DNA from 3 places in the Mesorhizobium sp. NZP2077 genome. Region 1 is predicted to be linked to each of the others. Evidence: predicted binding sites of a transcription regulator. Region 1 holds the regulator's gene; each other region holds the start of a gene.
The links. The regulator PhoB, encoded in region 1, activates phosphate uptake and scavenging genes when phosphate is short. The targets are predictions, from matches to a motif close to TGTCATNNANCTGTCAT.
Positions count from the first base shown of each region.

Region 2: HGP13_RS25335 (RNA degradosome polyphosphate kinase) is a predicted target of PhoB. The motif match lies at 1,935-1,951, and genes of this name have one in related genera.
Region 3: phnC (phosphonate ABC transporter ATP-binding protein) is a predicted target of PhoB. The motif match lies at 3,545-3,561, and genes of this name have one in related genera.

Region 1 is NZ_CP051293.1:1,413,827-1,419,817, reverse strand. It holds gene xylF (D-xylose ABC transporter substrate-binding protein) at 1-399, opposite strand, end outside; gene HGP13_RS06970 (ROK family protein) at 671-1,921, shown strand; gene phoB (phosphate regulon transcriptional regulator PhoB) at 1,934-2,623, opposite strand; gene phoU (phosphate signaling complex protein PhoU) at 2,643-3,350, opposite strand; gene pstB (phosphate ABC transporter ATP-binding protein PstB) at 3,376-4,179, opposite strand; gene pstA (phosphate ABC transporter permease PstA) at 4,176-5,027, opposite strand; gene pstC (phosphate ABC transporter permease subunit PstC) at 5,031-5,991, opposite strand, start outside.
Region 2 is NZ_CP051293.1:5,050,716-5,056,706, reverse strand. It holds gene HGP13_RS25350 (hypothetical protein) at 1-306, shown strand, start outside; gene HGP13_RS25345 (FAD-dependent monooxygenase) at 368-1,606, opposite strand; gene HGP13_RS25340 (zinc-finger domain-containing protein) at 1,626-1,871, opposite strand; gene HGP13_RS25335 (RNA degradosome polyphosphate kinase) at 2,101-4,302, shown strand; gene ppx (exopolyphosphatase) at 4,302-5,837, shown strand; gene HGP13_RS25325 (DoxX family protein) at 5,859-5,991, opposite strand, start outside.
Region 3 is NZ_CP051293.1:1,742,822-1,748,812, forward strand. It holds gene phnE (phosphonate ABC transporter, permease protein PhnE) at 1-615, opposite strand, end outside; gene phnE (phosphonate ABC transporter, permease protein PhnE) at 618-1,574, opposite strand; gene phnD (phosphonate ABC transporter substrate-binding protein) at 1,630-2,538, opposite strand; gene phnC (phosphonate ABC transporter ATP-binding protein) at 2,627-3,475, opposite strand; gene HGP13_RS08640 (DUF1868 domain-containing protein) at 3,612-4,322, opposite strand; gene HGP13_RS08645 (DapH/DapD/GlmU-related protein) at 4,407-5,024, opposite strand; gene phnL (phosphonate C-P lyase system protein PhnL) at 5,021-5,728, opposite strand; gene phnK (phosphonate C-P lyase system protein PhnK) at 5,731-5,991, opposite strand, start outside.

The DNA of each region.
Region 1 (5,991 bases):
GCCGACTTCCTTGTTGTCGAAGGTCAGGTAGAAGACGTCCTTGTTCTCGATCAGGCGGTCATAGCCGACGACCGGAATGCCTTCGTCCAACGCCTTCTGCACGGCCGGACCGATGGCCGAGGCGTCCTGCGCGAGGATGATCAGCGAATTGGCGCCCTGCGAGATCAGGCTTTCGACATCGGTAAGCTGCTTGCCGGGATTGGACTGCGCATCGGCGGAGATGTACTTGTCGCCGGCGGCCTCGATCGCCTTCTTCATGGCGGCTTCGTCGGTCTTCCAGCGCTCTTCCTGGAAGTTGGACCACGAAACGCCGATGACCTTGTCCTTCGCCTGCGCGACCGACGCAAGCGTCAGCGACATGGCGACACCCGCCAGGATGGCGGCTGTGAATCTCTTCATGATATTCCTCCCTGCGCCGCGTATGGCGCGACCAAACTGGCCCTAAAGGCCGGCACAAAGGCTCTATTTTTTCGAGCCTCGAAAAAACACTGGTCCAACACCGGAACGCTGTCAACAACGATTCTGATCGATTTTGATGCCCTTGTGAATTTTTTTCGAGCCTCGGAATAAATAAATGACAGGACGGGCCGCTTCTGCCAGTATTTACCCGTGTCGTCGGCAGGGTTCGAGGGGCCGGAGGAACCGCGGCGACCGGGAGGATATGGGAAAGATGTCGGTCGGAATCCGCCACGACGATCTGCGCCGGCGCAACCGCGCGATGGTGATTGCGGCCGTGCGCCGGGCCGGTCGACCCTCGCGCACCGAGATTGCCGCGACCACCGGCCTCAGCCACTCGACCATATCGGCTATCTCTTCCGACCTGATCGGCGAAGGCATCCTGGCCGAAGGCAAGCCGAGCGAGGCCGGCGCGCTCAAACGCGGCCGGCCGCAGGTCGGCCTCGGCCTCAACCCGGAGGCCGCGGCTGTCATGACCGTGGTGCTGTCGCTGAATTTCCTCTCCGTCGCCGTCATCGACTATGCCGGCCAGGTGGTATCGGAGGAACAGCGCCGGTTGGACACACTGACCATGTCGCGCGAAGCGCTGATCGGCGAATGCGTCGCCATCGTGCGGCGGCGCCTCGAGGATCCCGATATCGACGTGCGCAGCGTCGCCCGCATCGCGCTGGCGATCCAGGGCATCACCGACACCGAGGCCCGGGCGATGCTCTGGTCGCCGATCACGCCGCAGACCAACATCGCCTTCGCCGACATACTCGAGGCCGAGTTCGGCATCCCCGCCACCATGGAAAACGACTGCAACATGATGGCGGTGGCGCTGCGCTGGCGCGATCCCGAGCGCTACCGCGACGACTTCATCGCCATCCTTCTGTCGCACGGCATCGGCATGGGCCTGGTGCTGAAGGGCGAGTTGTTCACCGGCACCCATTCCTCAGGCGGCGAGTTCGGCCACATGATCCATCGGCCCGGCGGCGCGCTCTGCCGCTGCGGACGCCGCGGCTGCGTCGAGGCCTATGCCGGCAACTACGCCATCTGGCGCAACGCCAGGCAGCTCAGTGAGGACACCGAGCCGGTGGCCGACGTCAGCGACGCGCAGATGCGGGCGCTCGCCGCCACGGCACGCGAACGCGACGGGCCCGAGCGCGAAGCCTATCGCAAGGCGGGCGAGGCACTGGGCTACGGCCTCGGCAGCCTGTTCGCGCTGATCGATCCAGCACCCGTCGCCATGGTCGGCGTCAGCGCCGCCGCCTTCGACCTGATCGAGCCCGCATTGCGCGAGGCCATCGCCCAGACCGCCGGCGGCCAGCACTCGAAATCGATTTCCTTCGACACCGAACCGAACGAACTTCCCCTCATCCGCGAAGGCTGCGCCATGCGCGCGCTGACCTTCGTCGACCAAGAGATCTTCGCACCGGGTGTGCAGGCGAAATCAGGCCTTGCCGTAAAGAAAAACGTAGCCTGAATCAGGTCACGCTCAATCCTCGCGGATCGCGTAGCCCGCCCCACGGATGGTGCGGATAACATCGGGCATGCGGCCATTGTTGACCGCCTTCCGCAGCCGGCCGACATGCACGTCCACCGTGCGCTCGTCGATGTAGATCGTCTCGCCCCAGACATTGTCGAGCAGCTGGCTGCGCGAGAACACGCGGCCGGGATGACGCATCATGAATTCGAGCAGGCGGAATTCGGTCGGCCCGAGCCGGATCTCGCTCTTCTTGCGATAGACCCGGTGCGATTCACGATCGAGCACGATGTCGCCGACCTTGAGCACGCTGGACAGAACTTCCGGCTTGGCGCGGCGCAGCAGCGCCTTGACGCGAGCCATGAATTCCGGCGTCGAGAACGGCTTGACCAGATAGTCGTCGGCGCCGGTCGAGAGCCCGCGCACGCGGTCGCTTTCTTCGCCCCGCGCGGTCAGCATGATGATCGGCAACCGCTCGGTCTCGGGCCGCATCCGCAGCCGCCGACAGAGTTCGATGCCGGACACCGCCGGCACCATCCAGTCGAGCACGAGAAGGTCGGGCACGTTCTCCTGCAGGCGGATCTCAGCCTCGTCGCCGCGCGGCACCACCTCCACCTGGTAGCCTTCGGATTCAAGATTGTAACGGAGCAGCACCCCCAGCGGCTCCTCATCCTCCACCACCATAATGCGTGGCGCGATCATCGATTGGTTACCTCTTGCGTCAGGCCGCGGGCGCCGACATCGCCGTCTCATCCTGTTTTGGACGGTTGGCGGGCAACTGCGTGCCGGTCAGGACATAGTAGGCGTTTTCGGCGATGTTGGTCACGTGGTCGCCGATGCGTTCGAGATTCTTGGCGCAGAACAACAGATGCGTGCACGCCGTGATGTTGCGCGGGTCCTCCATCATATAGGTCAACAGTTCGCGGAAGACGGAGGTGTATTTGACGTCGATGCGTTCGTCGTCATTCCTGAGCTTGGCAAGTGCGGCGGCATCGCCGGCCGCGTACTCCTCGATCACGCCCTGCACCTGGATCAGCACCAGCTGCGCCATGGCGTCGATGGAATGCGACAGGTCGCGCGGCGTAGTGGCGAGGCCGACGGTGCCGACGCGCTTGGCGATGTTCTTGGCAAGGTCGCCGATGCGCTCGAGATCGCCGGCCATGCGGATCGAGCCGACGACATGGCGCAGATCGTCGGCCATCGGCTGGCGCTTGGCGATCAGCGTGATGGCGCGGTCGTCGAGTTCGCGCTGGCGCGCGTCCATGATGGCGTCGTCGGAGACCACACGCTGTGCCAGCGCGTTGTCGGAATTCAGCAGCGCCTTGGTGGCCCCGCCGACCATCGAGCCGGCGAGATCGCCCATGTCGCTGATCAGCTTGCTGATCTGTCCGAGATCCTCGTCGAAGGCTGCGACTGTGTGTTCGGCCATGATCCTGGTCCTCGTATGCGTGCGATCAGCCGAAGCGGCCGGTGATGTAATCTTGCGTGCGCTTCTCGCGAGGCGACGTGAAGATCTTCTCGGTTTTGTCGAACTCGACCAGTTCTCCCAGATACATGAAGGCGGTCTGCTTCGAGACGCGCGCCGCCTGCTGCATGTTGTGGGTGACGATGACGATCGTGTAGTCGGCCTGCAGCTCGTCGATCAGCTCCTCGATCTTGGCGGTCGACAGCGGGTCAAGCGCCGAGGCCGGCTCGTCGAGCAGGATGACTTCCGGCTTCACCGCCACGGTGCGGGCGATGCACAGCCGCTGCTGCTGGCCGCCTGACAGGCTGAGGCCGCTGGCATTGAGCTTGTCCTTGACCTCGTTCCATAGGGCTGCGCGCTTCAGCGCCTGCTCGACGCGGCCGTCCATCTCGGCCTTGCTGATCTTCTCATAGAGCCTGACGCCGAAAGCGATGTTCTCATAGATCGACATCGGGAACGGCGTCGGCTTCTGGAACACCATGCCGATCTTGGTGCGCAGCAGGTTGAGATCCTGCGAGCGGTCGAGGACGTTCTGGCCGTCGAGCAGGACCTGGCCCTCGGCGGTCTGCTTTGGATAGAGCTCATAGATGCGGTTGAAGACGCGCAGCAGCGTCGACTTTCCGCAACCCGACGGCCCGATGAAAGCGGTGACGCTGCGCTCGGGCAGCGACAGCGTGATATCCTTCAGCGCCTTCGACTGGCCGTAGTAGAAGTTGAGGTTCTTGACCTCGATCTTTACCTTGGCGGCTGCCTCGGCGGCGATCGTCATGTCTGGAGACAACATCTGGCTCATTTGTCCTCTCTGCGTCCGGTCAGGCTGCGCGCAACGATGCTGAGCGCGAGAACCGTCAATGTGATGATGAGTGCGCCAGTCCAGGCCAGCTGCTGCCATTCCTCGTAAGGGCTGAGAGCAAACTGGAAGATGGTCACAGGCAGGCTGGCCATTGGCGCGTTGAGATTGCTCGACCAGAACTGGTTGTTCAGCGCCGTGAAAAGAAGGGGTGCCGTCTCGCCGGAGATGCGGGCGATGGCCAGCAATATGCCGGTGACGATACCGGACATTGCGGCGCGGTAGGCGACCGACTTGATGACCACCCAGCGCGGCGCGCCGATCGCGGTGCCGGCTTCGCGCAAGGCGTTGGGCACCAGGTTGAGCATGTCCTCGGTGGTGCGCACGACGACGGGGATGACCAGGATGGCAAGCGCGACGGCGCCGGCGATCGCCGAGAAATGCCCCATCGGCCGCACCATCAGCTCATAGACGAACAGGCCGATGATGATCGACGGCGCCGACAGAAGGATGTCGTTGATGAAGCGCACCACGGTGGTGAGCTTCGAGAATCGGCCATATTCGGCCATGTAGGTGCCGGCCAGCACGCCGATCGGTGTGCCGACGATGATGCCGATGATGGTCATCACGATGCTGCCGTAGATGGCGTTGAGCAGACCGCCGGCATCGCCGGGCGGTGGCGTCATCTCCGTGAAGACCGAAAGATTGACACCGGAAAGGCCCTTGTAGAGCAGTGCGCCGAGGATCAGCGCCAGCCAGGCAAGGCCGATGCCGGCGGCGACGACGCACAGCGTCATCATCACGCCATTCTTGCGCTTGCGGCTCTGGTGAAGCGACGTGGCTGTCGACATCGGTCAAGCTCCCGTGCGGGCGTCGATGCGCATCAGCATGTAGCGTGCGATGGCAAGGATCAGGAAAGTGATGACGAACAGGATCAGGCCGAGCGCCACCAGTGAAGAGGTGTAGAGATCGCCGACCGCTTCGGTGAATTCGTTGGCGATGGTGGCCGAGATCGTCGTTGCCGGCGCGAACAGCGAGGTCGAGATGCGGTGCGCGTTGCCGATGACGAAGGTCACCGCCATGGTTTCGCCGAGCGCACGGCCGAGGCCGAGCATGACGCCGCCCATGATGCCGATGCGGGTGTAGGGAATGACGACGCGGCGGGTCACTTCCCAGGTGGTGCAACCAATGCCGTAGGCCGATTCCTTAAGCACCGGAGGCACCGTGTCGAAGACGTCCTTGGTGATCGAGGTGATGAAGGGCAGCACCATGATGGCAAGGATCATCGACGAGGTCAGCAGGCCGATGCCATAGGGCGGGCCGGCAAACAGGCTGTTGAGGCCCGGAATGCCATGGAACACGCTGATGATGAAGGGCTGCACGGTCGTCTGCAGGAACGGTGCCAGGACGAACAGGCCCCAGATGCCGTAGATGATCGAAGGGATGCCGGCCAGCAATTCCACCGCCATGCCGATCGGGCGCCGCAGCGGACGCGGGCAAAGCTCGGTGAGGAAGATGGCGATGCCGATGCCGAGCGGCACGGCGATCAGGATGGCGATGGCCGAGGTGATGATGGTGCCGTAGATCGGCGCCAGGGCACCGAATTTCTCCGTCACCGGGTTCCAGCTTTCGCTGGTCAGGAAGGAAAAGCCGAAGGTCGAGAGGGCTTGCCAGGAGCCGGCAAACAGCGAGATCGCAACGCCGCCGAGCAGGACCAGCACCAGGATCGCGGCAGCGCGGGTCATTCCATGGAAGATCGCGTCGGTCAGCGCGAAGCGTCGGACGATGGCGTCGCGCGAACCTCTAACGGCTGGC
Region 2 (5,991 bases), 3.6 Mb from region 1:
CTGCTGCCAAAAGAAACCGGAATGACGATTGGCTGGTATCTGTTTGCAGCCGTTGCGGTGGTACTTGGGCCGGTTATCAAAGGATTGCAGGTGCTGAGTGCATACGGTGTCTCAAGCTTCTCGTCGATCGCAATCGCGGTCCAACTCGTCCTGGTATCGAAGTATGCATTGAGAGCGAATGTTTTCGTGGCTGTGGCGGTAACTTTGGCTGCCGCGATGGCGTGCTCCGTTGCTGCTGCACTGCTTTTCTTCGCCCGCTATCACCACATCTATTGGAATATGACGCCGGGTGCTTTGTTCTCGTGACGCATCTTCGAGAGCTTTGCAGCAGGAGAGAAGGGACCGGCTGCCCGCAGCTCCAGGACGATCAGCGCCTCACAACCTCCCGTTCCTCCCAGCCATAAAGCCAGTCGAGATCGGCCGCGAGCCTTTCTCCAGGCCGTGTCGCCAGGATAAGATTGCGGGCCATAGCGATGGGGCCGGCAGCATGCCAGGCAAGGCGGTTGATGGCACCGCGGCGAGCCACTCTCGCCACACGCGGCCGTCGCAGGTTCTCCCACATCCGAAGACTTTCCACTGGACAGCCAGGGAAGTCGGCTATGACATTGGCAAGCGTCGCTGCATCCTCGATCGCCATCGCTGCCCCCTGCGCCGCGAACGGCGTCATCGCATGCGCGGCATCGCCGATCAGTGCGATGCCGGCTGGCGTTGTCCAGGGCTGCTTCTGCTCAACGGTATGGAGTGGCCACGTCAGCCATGGACCGGCCCGTTCCACCAGCTTTGCAAGGCTTGACGCGGTGCCGCGCATGGCGGCGGCGAGGATGCTTGGATCGGCACGGCCGGACCAGCCCTCGGCGACGCGCTCACCTTTTGTGAAGGCGACGACGTTGAAGGCGTCGCCCTTGCTGACGGGATAGGCGACCATGTGGAAACCCGGATGGAGAAAAGTCGTGACGCAATCGACCGCACCGATCGCGGCAAAGGCTTGCCCAGCGCCGCTATCGGCTGCGACGGTGGCGCGCCAGGCCAACTCTCCCGAAAAGCGGCTTCTTGGCGATGCCATCCTGTTTGAATCGACAAGCGCGCGCACCAACGACCAGACGCCATCGGCACCGACCAGCAACGAGCCTTGTTCCTCTGCCGTCTTGCCGCCGATCTCGACAGTCGCCGTGACACCATGGCTGCCAGTAGCAATTTTCTCGACGCGCCCTCCGAGAGTGAGACGAATATCAGGCATCTCGGCAACACGCGCCATCAGCGCGCTCTGCAGGTCCGCCCGGTGCGCGACGAGATAGGGAGCGCCCCAGCGCGTTTCGCCAGCTTGCCCCAGCGGCACCCGCGCCAATTCGCGCAACGTCCTTGCGTCCTTCAGCACCACGGCCTCCGGCTGAACCGCCGCCGGCAACAGCCGGTCGAGCACGCCGAGTTGGCGCAGGATGCGTGTTGCGTTGGGGGAGAGCTGGAGGCCGGCACCCACGGCTTCGAGGCGCTGTGCTTGTTCGAAAACCTGCACGCAATAGCCGCGTTCGGCAAAGGCGATGGCCGCCGTCAGCCCGGCGACGCCCGCTCCGGCGATGACGACTTGCCGGGAGCGCGTGTCGTCCATCAGCTCTGTCGCGAAAGAATCAGGCGGCCTGGTCGACGTAGAGGCAGCCGACCGGCAGCGTTTCCGACGCCTTCAGCTTCGGCGAATAGCGATAGAGCGTCGAGCAATAGGGGCAGACTTTCTCATTGTCGTCGCCCATGTCGAGAAACACATGCGGGTGGTCGAAAGGCGGGTTGGCGCCCGTGCACATGAATTCCCTGACACCGATGTCGATCGCCGGATGGCCCGCATCGTTCTGGAAATGGGGAATGGAACCGCCTGCCATCGTCGTCTCCTTAACGCAGTCTCGCATGCATCTGGATCATAACAGGTCTCTTTGCAAGATCGATGAAATGAAACTGTCGCAAAAGCCTGTCAGAGGATAAGTTGAGCCGGTTAAGCGTGTGACTGCGGACGCCAAGCGATTCCGCGACCGATCACGCGTCACAAAAACATGTTAGAGCGTCCATCGCCATCTGGCGACGCTCCAAAAGGAACGGTTGCGGGCAGGAACCATGAACGAACTGAAGCCGGTGCAGAGCGAATTCGTCAATGTCGAGGTGGCCAGTTCGGAGGGCGGCAACCCCGATCGCTTCGTCAACCGCGAGTTTTCCTGGCTGCAATTCAATCGCCGCGTGCTCGAGGAATCGCTGAACACCCATCATCCGCTGCTGGAACGTGTCCGCTTCCTGTCGATCTCGGCAGCCAATCTCGACGAGTTCTTCATGGTGCGTGTCGCCGGCCTCGCTGGCCAGGTGCGCGAAGGAATCACGCTGAAAAGCCCCGATGGCCGCACGCCCGAGCAGCAGCTCGAACAATTGCTGCGCGAGGTTGAACGGCTGCAGGAAGACCAGCAGAAGAGCCTTTCGGCGCTCGTCGTGCTGCTCAACAAGGAAGGCATCGAAACCATCACCCGCGATGCCCTGACCAAGGACGAGAAGGTCTGGCTGGAAGATCATTTCCAGGAACAGGTGTTTCCGGTGCTCACCCCGCTGTCGATCGACCCGGCGCATCCGTTCCCGTTCATACCCAATCTCGGCTTCTCGATGGCGCTGCAGCTTCGCCATCGAAAGAATGGCGAGGAGATGAGCGCGCTCTTGCGCCTGCCGGTGGCGCTGAAGCGCTTCATCCGTTTGCCTGATCGCAAGCACCATGTCCGCTTCATTCCTCTGGAAGAGGCGGTCGGTCTCTATATCGGCAAGCTGTTTCCGGGCTATGAGGTCAAGGGTTCCGGCACGTTCCGCATCATTCGAGACAGCGATATCGAGGTCGAGGAGGAGTCGGAAGATCTCGTGCGCCTGTTCGAGACGGCGCTGAAGCGCCGCCGCCGCGGCTCAGTGATCCGCATCGAATTCGACAAGCTGATGCCAGGCGAATTGCGCGACTTCGTGGCTGGCGAGCTTGGCGTGTCGTCGAGCCGAATCAGCGTGCTCACCGGTCCGCTGGCGCTCAGCCAGATCTCCGAAATCGTCTCCATCCCTCGCGATGATTTGAAGTTCACGCCCTACAATCCGCGCTTTCCCGAGCGCATCCGCGAGCATGGCGGCGACTGTTTCGCCGCCATTCGCGAGAAGGACATCGTCGTCCACCACCCCTATGAATCCTTCGATGTCGTGGTGCAGTTCCTGCGGCAGGCGATGGCCGACCCCGAAGTGGTGGCGATCAAGCAGACGCTTTACCGCACCTCCAACGACAGCCCGATCGTGCGCGCGTTGGTCGACGCGGCCGAGGCCGGCAAGTCGGTCACCGCGCTTGTCGAGCTCAAGGCCCGCTTCGACGAGGAAGCCAACATCCGCTGGGCGCGCGATCTCGAGCGCGCCGGCGTGCAGGTCGTGTTCGGCTTCCTCGAACTCAAGACCCACGCGAAAATGTCGCTTGTGGTGCGGCGTGAAGACGGCAAGCTGCGCAACTACGTGCATCTCGGCACCGGCAACTACCACCCGGTCACCGCGCGCATCTATACCGACCTGTCCTTTTTCACCACCGATCCGACGATCGCCCGCGACGTCGCCCAGCTGTTCAACTTCATCACCGGCTATGCCGAGCCGACCGATGAAATGCGGATCGCGATCTCGCCATTCACGCTGAGAAGCCGCATCCTCAAGCACATTTCCGACGAAGTCGCCCATGCACTGGAAGGAAGGCCGGCCCGTATCTGGATGAAGATGAACGCGCTTGTCGACCCGATCATCATCGACGCGCTTTACGATGCCAGCCGCGTCGGGGTGGAAATCGACCTCGTGGTGCGCGGTATCTGCTGCCTGCGGCCGCAGGTGCCGGGCCTGTCGGAAAACATCCGGGTCAAGTCGATCGTCGGCCGCTTCCTCGAACACAGCCGCATCTATTGTTTCGGCAACGGCCACGGCCTGCCCTCGGATGAAGCGATCGTCTACATCTCCTCAGCCGACTTGATGCCGCGCAATCTCGACCGGCGCGTCGAGACCATGGTGCCGATCACCAATCCAACTGTGCATGAACAGATCCTGGGCCAGATCATGCTGGGCAACATCATGGACAATCAGCAAAGTTTCGACGTATTGGCAGATGGAACCTCCCGGCGCGTGGTGCTGGAGGAGGGCGAGGAACCGTTCAACGCGCAGGAATATTTCATGACCAATCCGAGCCTGTCGGGACGGGGTGACGCGCTGAAGTCGCATGCGCCCAAGCGCATTGCGCAGTTCAAGCGCCGCAAGAAGAACACTGCAGCGACCACCTGATGCTGTCTGATTCCCAGGGCCGGCTGCAGGACCGCCGACCGCTGTCCATCATCGACATCGGGTCGAATTCGATCCGCCTCGTTGTCTATGAAGGGCTGGCGCGCTCGCCGACCATGCTGTTCAACGAAAAGATGCTCGCTGGTCTTGGCCGCGGCATCGTTTCGACCGGCAAACTCGACCCCGAGGCGGTGACGCGCTCGATGGAAGAGTTCGGTCGCTTTCGTGCGCTGTCCGACCAGGCGGGCTCCGAGCATATGTATGTTCTGGCCACCGCCGCGGCGCGTGAGGCGATCAACGGTCCCGATTTCATCCACCGCGCCGAAGAGGTGCTGAAAACCGAAATCCGGGTGATCAGCGGGCGTCAGGAGGCTTATTATTCGGCCCTTGGTGTCATTTCCGGCTTCCATCCGGCCAATGGCATTGCCGGCGATCTGGGTGGCGGCAGCCTCGAACTGGTCGACGTCAATGGCGAGGCGATCGGCGACGGCATAACGCTGCCGCTCGGTGGCCTGCGCCTGCAGGATATGGCGAAGAATTCGCTCACCCAGGCGCAGAAGATCGCGCGTGACGAGCTGGCGCGTGCCAAGCTTTTGAAAGGCGGGCAGGGCCGGCCCTTCTATGCCATCGGCGGTACCTGGCGAAACCTCGCCCGTCTGCATATGGAGATGAACAACTACCCGCTCGGCGTCATGCACCATTACGAGATGTCGGTCGACAGTGCGGCGAATTTTCTCAAGCAGGTGGCCAGAGCCGAGATAGAGAAGGTCAAGGGTATCGAGGGCGTTTCGAAGAATCGTCGCTCGCTGCTGCCCTATGGCGCCATCGTGTTGCAGGAGATCATGGCGGCGATGCAGCCGTCGAAGATCATCGTCTCGGCGCTCGGTGTGCGAGAAGGGTTTCTCTATTCGCTGCTCGACGAGGCCGAGCAGAAGGCCGATCCGTTGATCTCGGCGTCCGAGGAACTCGCTAGGTTGCGCTCGCGCTCCGTCACCCATGCGCATGAGCTGGTGGACTGGACGGCCAAGTCCTTCGCCGCCTTCGGCATCGACGAGACCGAGGACGAGGCGCGCTACCGCCACGCCGCCGCATTGCTGGCCGATATCGGCTGGCGCGCGCATCCCGAATACCGCGGCAGGCAGTCGCTCAACATCATTGCCCATGCCTCTTTCTACGGCGTCGACCATCCCGGCCGTGCTTTCCTGGCATTGGCCAGCGCCTATCGTCACGACGGCATCTTCAACGAATCCATCGCACCCGAAATCAAAGCGCTGGCGACCCCGCGCTACCTTGAGCGGGCCCGCGTTCTGGCGGCGATGATGCGTGTGGTCTATCTGCTGACGGCCTCGATGCCGGGCATCATGCCGAGGCTGAAATGGGAACAGCGCGCCAATGGCGTGCTGGCACTGGTACTGCCGGCGTCGCTCTCCGACCTCTACGGCGAGCGGCCGGCCGGCCGCCTGGCGCAGCTGGCGCGGATCACCAACCGCCGGCTGGTTCTGGCGGTCGAGGGAGGCCCGAGCGTTTCGGTGAAATAGCGTATTCTGGTAGGCGGGGGCTCAGGTCGCGTCCGCACCGATGCCGAAACCGCGTCCGTCGGCCGACCAGGCTCCGGCACCAGCCATCGCCAGCGCCAGGAAACCGCCTGATATCGCAATGTCCTTCATCAGCATCTGCTGGTGCAGGAAGGCA
Region 3 (5,991 bases), 330 kb from region 1:
CTTGCCGAAGAAGGGCGAGCGCGTGTCGAAGACGAAATTTGCCCAGCCAAGGAAGCGCTTGCGAACCTTGACGCGGTCGACGCTGACCCGCACCTCGCCGGCAAAGCCCATCTTGGCAACCACCTCGTCGTCATGCGCGGTAACCCAGTCGGGCACGGCGCCCGAGACCACGGGCTTGTCGCTGGTCAGCGACACCGGCACAGTCTGGCCGTTGGCCATGATCGTCGCCTGCGTCTTGTCGAAAGTGACGGATTTCGCCGGCCCGTCGATCAAGACGGTAAAGGTGCCGTTCGCGTTCTTGATGACCCAGTCCGGATTCGGGTTATCGCCCAGCGCCGAGAAGCGCGGATATTTGGGTGTGATCTCCGGCTGGTCGAGCCGGAATTCCGGCTGCAGGTCATAGCTGATCCATTGCGACAGGAAGAGCGGCAGGCGCTCCCAGTGCGATTCTCGCAGCACTTGCGGCAGGCTGAAGAACCACAGGGCATAGACGAGATAGAGGAAGGTGCCGACGAACAGGAGCAACGGACCAAAGCGCTTGTACAAAGGACGCTGGAAGACGTGCGGGTAGCGGTCCTCGATCGACTGAATTTCGTCTGATGTCATCGTCGCCATGATCACGCACCCATCAGGAAGGCCTGCTCGCCGACCAGCTTGCGGCGCAGCCAGGCGGAGAACTGGTCGATGAGGACGATGGTGGTGAACAGCAGCAGCACCAGCGCCAGCGTCTTGGCGCCGAAGCCGCGCGAGATCGAAAGCTTCAGCTCCTCGCCGATGCCGCCGCCGCCGACCGCGCCGATGATGGTCGAAGCGCGTACGTTGATCTCGACGCGCAGCAGCGTGTAGGACATGAAATTGGGCAGCACCTGCGGCAGGTCGGCGAAGCGCACTCGCTCGAACCAGTTGGCGCCGACCGCCCTCAGGCCTTCCTCGGCACGCATGTCGATGTTTTCGTTGATCTCGTAGAACAGCTTGCCCAACGCACCGATCGAGTGCAGGCCGATGGCGATGATGGCGGCGATGGGGCCGGTCGAGACGATGGCCGCAAACAGACCGGCAATGACGATTTCGGGGAAGGCGCGCAGCAATTCCATGAAACGCTTGACGATGAGCCGCAGCGCCGGATGCGGCGTCAGATTGCGCGCGGCGATGAAGGAGAAGGGCACCGCGAAGGCAAAGCCGATGAAAGTCGAGACCAGCGCCACGTTCACCGTGGTCAGCATCAGCTCGAAATATTCAGGGATGTAGAAATCGCCCCAGACATAGACGCGGCCGAGCGGAAAGTTGAATTCCTGGGTGCCGGTATCGTGCGGCGAGGCGATGTCGAACAGCGCCCGCCAGACGTCGTTCCAATCCTTGGGGATCAGCCAGCTCAGGAAATCCAGAATGTGCGGCAGACGGTCGAAGAAGTGCCCGGCATTGGCTTCGTCGGCGAACCACATGCTGGAGAGCATCGCGGCAAGCAGCAGGCCGACGCCGAGCACCGTGTAGAGTCGGCGTAACGACGTCTGGCGTCGCCAGGCATCGGCCATCTGATGGGTGCCGCCGGAGGGGGCTGTCACGGAAAGGGTCATGATCGGAGACGCAAAAAGGGCGGCGCTTTGAGCACCGCCCTTCCCGATTTCGCCGTTAGCCGCCGATGGCTGCCTTACGGGCTTCGACGATGACGCTGTAGAAGTCCGGCTTCACCGGAACGTAGCCGGTGAAATCGCCGCCCTCGACGCCTTCGAAGCAGGCCTTGTCCTTCTTCGGCAGGTCGGCGAAGAAGGCGGTCAGCTTGGCGGTCATCTCGTCGCCAAGCGCAGTGCGCACGACCAGCGGGCCGTTCGGGATCAGGCCGGAGCGCCAGACTTCGACGAAGTCGTTGGGGTCGACGGCGCCCTTGGCGACTTCCTTGTGGAAGGTGCCGGAGGTGTAGCCGTTCTTGAAGTCGCCGATGCCCGAGGAATCGTCGACCGCGACATCGACCTTGCCGTCACGCACGGCCAGAACGTTGTTCTCGTGGCCGCCGTTGAACTGCGTCGAAGCGAAGAAGGCTTCGTTCGAGGCGCCGGTGGTCTTCGGAATCTGCGTCAACGGGATCAGATAGCCGGAGGTCGAATCCGGATCGGCATAGCCAAGCTTCTTGCCCTTGGCCGACTTGATGTCGGTGATGCCGGAGGTCTTCAGCGCCAGTCCGATCGAGTAATAGCCGGTGGCGCCATCGGTCTGCTGGGTAGTGAGGATCGGGGTGACCGCCTTCGGGTCCTTGATGTAGACGCTGGCATAGCCGGAGGCGCCGAGTTCGGCGAAGTCGAGCGTGCCGCCGAGCAGGCCCTGGATGACGCCGTCATAGTCGGCGGCGGGGAACAGCGAGACCTTCTCGAAGCCGAATTCGGTCTTAAGGTGGTCGGCGAGGCACTGGTAGTTGCGCAGCCGGTCGGTTTCGTTCTCGCCGCCAAGGATGCCGACGCGGAATTCCTTCATGTCGGCGGCGTGGGCCATGCTGGTTGCCATGGCAAGCACCGAAACGGCGCCAAAAACCATCTTCCTGAACATTGTCTCTCTCCTGTTGGTCCCGGCCTCGCGCCGGTTGCGTTCGAATTTTGACAGACGCCCTTGACGCGGGCCGGCGATCCAGGCGCTCTCAGTATCCCGGGAATGCGGGTTCGAGCGGTCCGGCGGATGCTTCAATCTTTTGCTTGTAGGCGATGGTGGTGGAGGTGATGGCCTCGGAGATTTCGCTGCCATTGCTGTCGGCGCCATAGACCATGCGCACAGCCTCGCGGTTGAGTTCTTCCGGCGGGCCGTCGAAGACGACCTTGCCGGCCGCCATGCCGATGATGCGGCTGCAATAGGCGCGAGCCGTGTCCAGCGTGTGCAGATTGGTGACGACGGTTATGCCTTCGCGCAGATTGATGTCTTGCAGCGAATCCATCACCACCTTGGCGTTGAGCGGGTCGAGCGAGGCGATCGGCTCGTCGGCGAGGATCACCTGGGGCTGCTGCATCATGGCGCGGGCAATGGCAACGCGCTGCTGCTGGCCACCCGAAAGGGTGCCGGCGGGCTGGAGCGCGGTGCGGGCGATATCGAGCCGCTCGAGCGCGGCGACTGCCTCGGCGCACTCGGCGCGGGAAAACATGCCGAGAAGGTTCGAGATGGTCGAACGGTGGTTCAGCTTGCCGAGCAGCACGTTGGTCAGCACGTCGAGGCGCGGCACCAGGTTGAACTGCTGGAAGATCATCGCGCAGTCGCGCTGCCAGCGCCGGAGCGACGAACCGCCCAGCTTGGAGACATCGACGCCGTCAAAAAAAATCGACCCCTGGCTGGGATCGCTGAGACGATTGATCATACGAAGAAGAGTCGATTTGCCAGCACCCGAACGGCCGATAATGCCGACCATCTGACCCTGCGGGATCGAGATGTTGATATCGCTGACGGCAGTGTTCTTGCCAAATCGTCGGGTGACGCCGCGGATTTCGAGCGTGGCTGACATGGTAACTTCCAGTCCAGTCGCGTTGAAGGTCTGTTAAGACTTTCGCTAGCGCAGCGCCATGAACCTGAGGTGTCGGATTGATGTCAGTTTTGTTACTGCCCACAGGTGCAATGTCAGGCGCCGATTCTAGGGGCGATCAGCCGAGCACCAGCAATTCCTCGAAATGCTTCATGTCCGTGAAGCTGCAGAAGGCCGGCGCCTTGATTTCAATCACCGGGGCATGGCTGGCGAAAAGCGCGAGGCCGTCATCGAACAGGCCCTGCCAGGCCGCCGCCCTGTCGTCGGCAAGGCGTTGAATCTGATAAGCAAAAGTGATGTGGAAGGTGTAACTGTCGTGGTCTGGATGCCGGTAGCCGAACGGCACCTCCAGGGCATCGCGCCATTCCCGCATGATGCGCACGTCCTCGTCGGTGGCGCCGGCAACGGTGAGCCCCGTCGGCACGACTTCAACGACCTTGATGTTGAACGGGCCGAAGCCCTCGAAACCCTTCAGCCGTTCCAGATAGAGCCGAGTCATGGCGTCGATGCTGGTGTCGAGCGGCACGTCCTGCGGCCAGTAGGGCAAGCGGCGGCGATGTTCGATGATACCCTGGAATAGCGTCATATGCAGGCTGGAAACGGGCGTGAAGGCGAGCCGGTCGGCGTCAGGCATCGCCAGCATCTTCTCGCGCACCGCAAGCACCACGGCCTCGGACGGCGAACCGCTGACGAGATGGCTGACGACGGTGTTGCCGGGCTCGGTCAGGAAATTGCCTGACGTGTCGTAGCGCGTGCCAAGATGCACCGGTGGGGTCGGATTGGAGCCGGCGAAGAATCCGGCGAGCGAGGGTTTGATAGTGTCGAGCATAGAGCCTCCTGGGAAAGATGGCGTCCTGTCCGAGTCATGTGTCAGGGATATGAACAGGCTCTCCCATGACGATGATGAGAGGAACTATCCCTCGTATTTCTCCAGGAAAGCCTCCGCCGAAAGCTCGCGAAAATCGTCTAGCGATGCGCGCAGCCTGGCGTGGTCCCAGTCCCACCAGGCAAGCGCCTGGTAACGTTCGGCGGTGCGGCGATCGAAGCGTTCGCGGATCGGTTTTGCCGGCACGCCGGCGACGATGGTGTAGGGCGCGACATCCTTGGAGACCACGGCGCCGGCGCCGACAGCCGCGCCATCGCCGACGGTGACGCCGGGCAGCACGGTCGAGCCATGGCCAAGCCAGGTGTCGTGGCCGATGGTGACGCGCTTGGCGCGCCGCTCAGCGAAAAATTCGCTCTCGTGCTCGGCGTCGTCCCAATAGTCTGAAGCGCGGTAGGTGAAGTGGTGCAGCGTCGGCCGCCAGGTCGGGTGATTGGTGGCGTTGAGGCGTACGCTTGCCGCGATGTTGGCGAACTTGCCGATCGTCGCGCACCAGACGGCGCAGTCCTGCATCATGTAGGAATAGTCGCCGAGTTCGCTTTCCGAAACCCGGCTGCGGTCGGCGATTTCGGTCCATCGGCCGAGTGTAGAATTGTGTACCTCCGCCGTCGGATGAACCAGCGGCATCTCCGACAGTTTCCTGGTCATGCGGCGAGTTTTCCCGGGGCAAAGGCGGTGACGTCGATGATGCGGTCGGCAACCGCCTCGCGCACATCATGGTCGTGGAAGATGCCAAGCAATGCGACGCCGGCCGCTTTCTTGGCGGCGATGAGTTCTATCACCACATCGCGGTTCTTGGCATCGAGCGAGGCGGTCGGCTCGTCAAGCAGCAGGATCGGGTGATCGGTGATGAAGCCGCGCGCGATGTTGACGCGCTGCTGCTCGCCGCCGGAGAAGGTCGCCGGCGGCAGCGCCCAGAGTTTTTCCGGCAAGTTGAGCCGGGCCAGCAGGGCGCGCGCCTTGTCGCGGGCAATATCGCGGTCCTCGCCGCGCTCGACCAGCGGCTCGGCGACGACGTCGAGCGCCGAGACGCGTGGCACGGTGCGCAGGAACTGGCTGACATAGCCGATCGTTTGCCGGCGTACGGCAAGCACGGTGCGCGGGCTGGCGTGGGCGAGATCGATCAGTCCGTCCCCGTGCATGACGATGATCTGGCCCTCGTCGACGGCGTAGTTGCCGTAAAGCATCTTCAGGATCGAACTCTTGCCGGCGCCGGATGGGCCGCCGAGCACGGTGCATTCGCCAGCCTTGATCGAGAAGGAGACACCGGAAACGACCGGCAGTTTGATGCCGTCGCGCAGATGCATCGTGAAGCTCTTGGCGACGTCGGAGACAACGAGGGGCGTCGGCATGATTACACCTGCAAGATCGAGGAAACGAGAAGCTGCGTGTAGGGCGCGCGCGGGTCGTCGAGCACGCGGTCGGTGAGGCCGCTTTCGACAACGCGGCCGTCCTTCATCACCATCATGCGTTGCGACAGAAGGCGTGCCACCGCGAGGTCGTGGGTGACGACGATGGCCGCGAGGCCAAGATCGGTGACCAGCCCGCGCAGGAGATCAAGCAGGCGCGCCTGCACGGAGACGTCGAGGCCGCCGGTCGGCTCATCCATGAACAC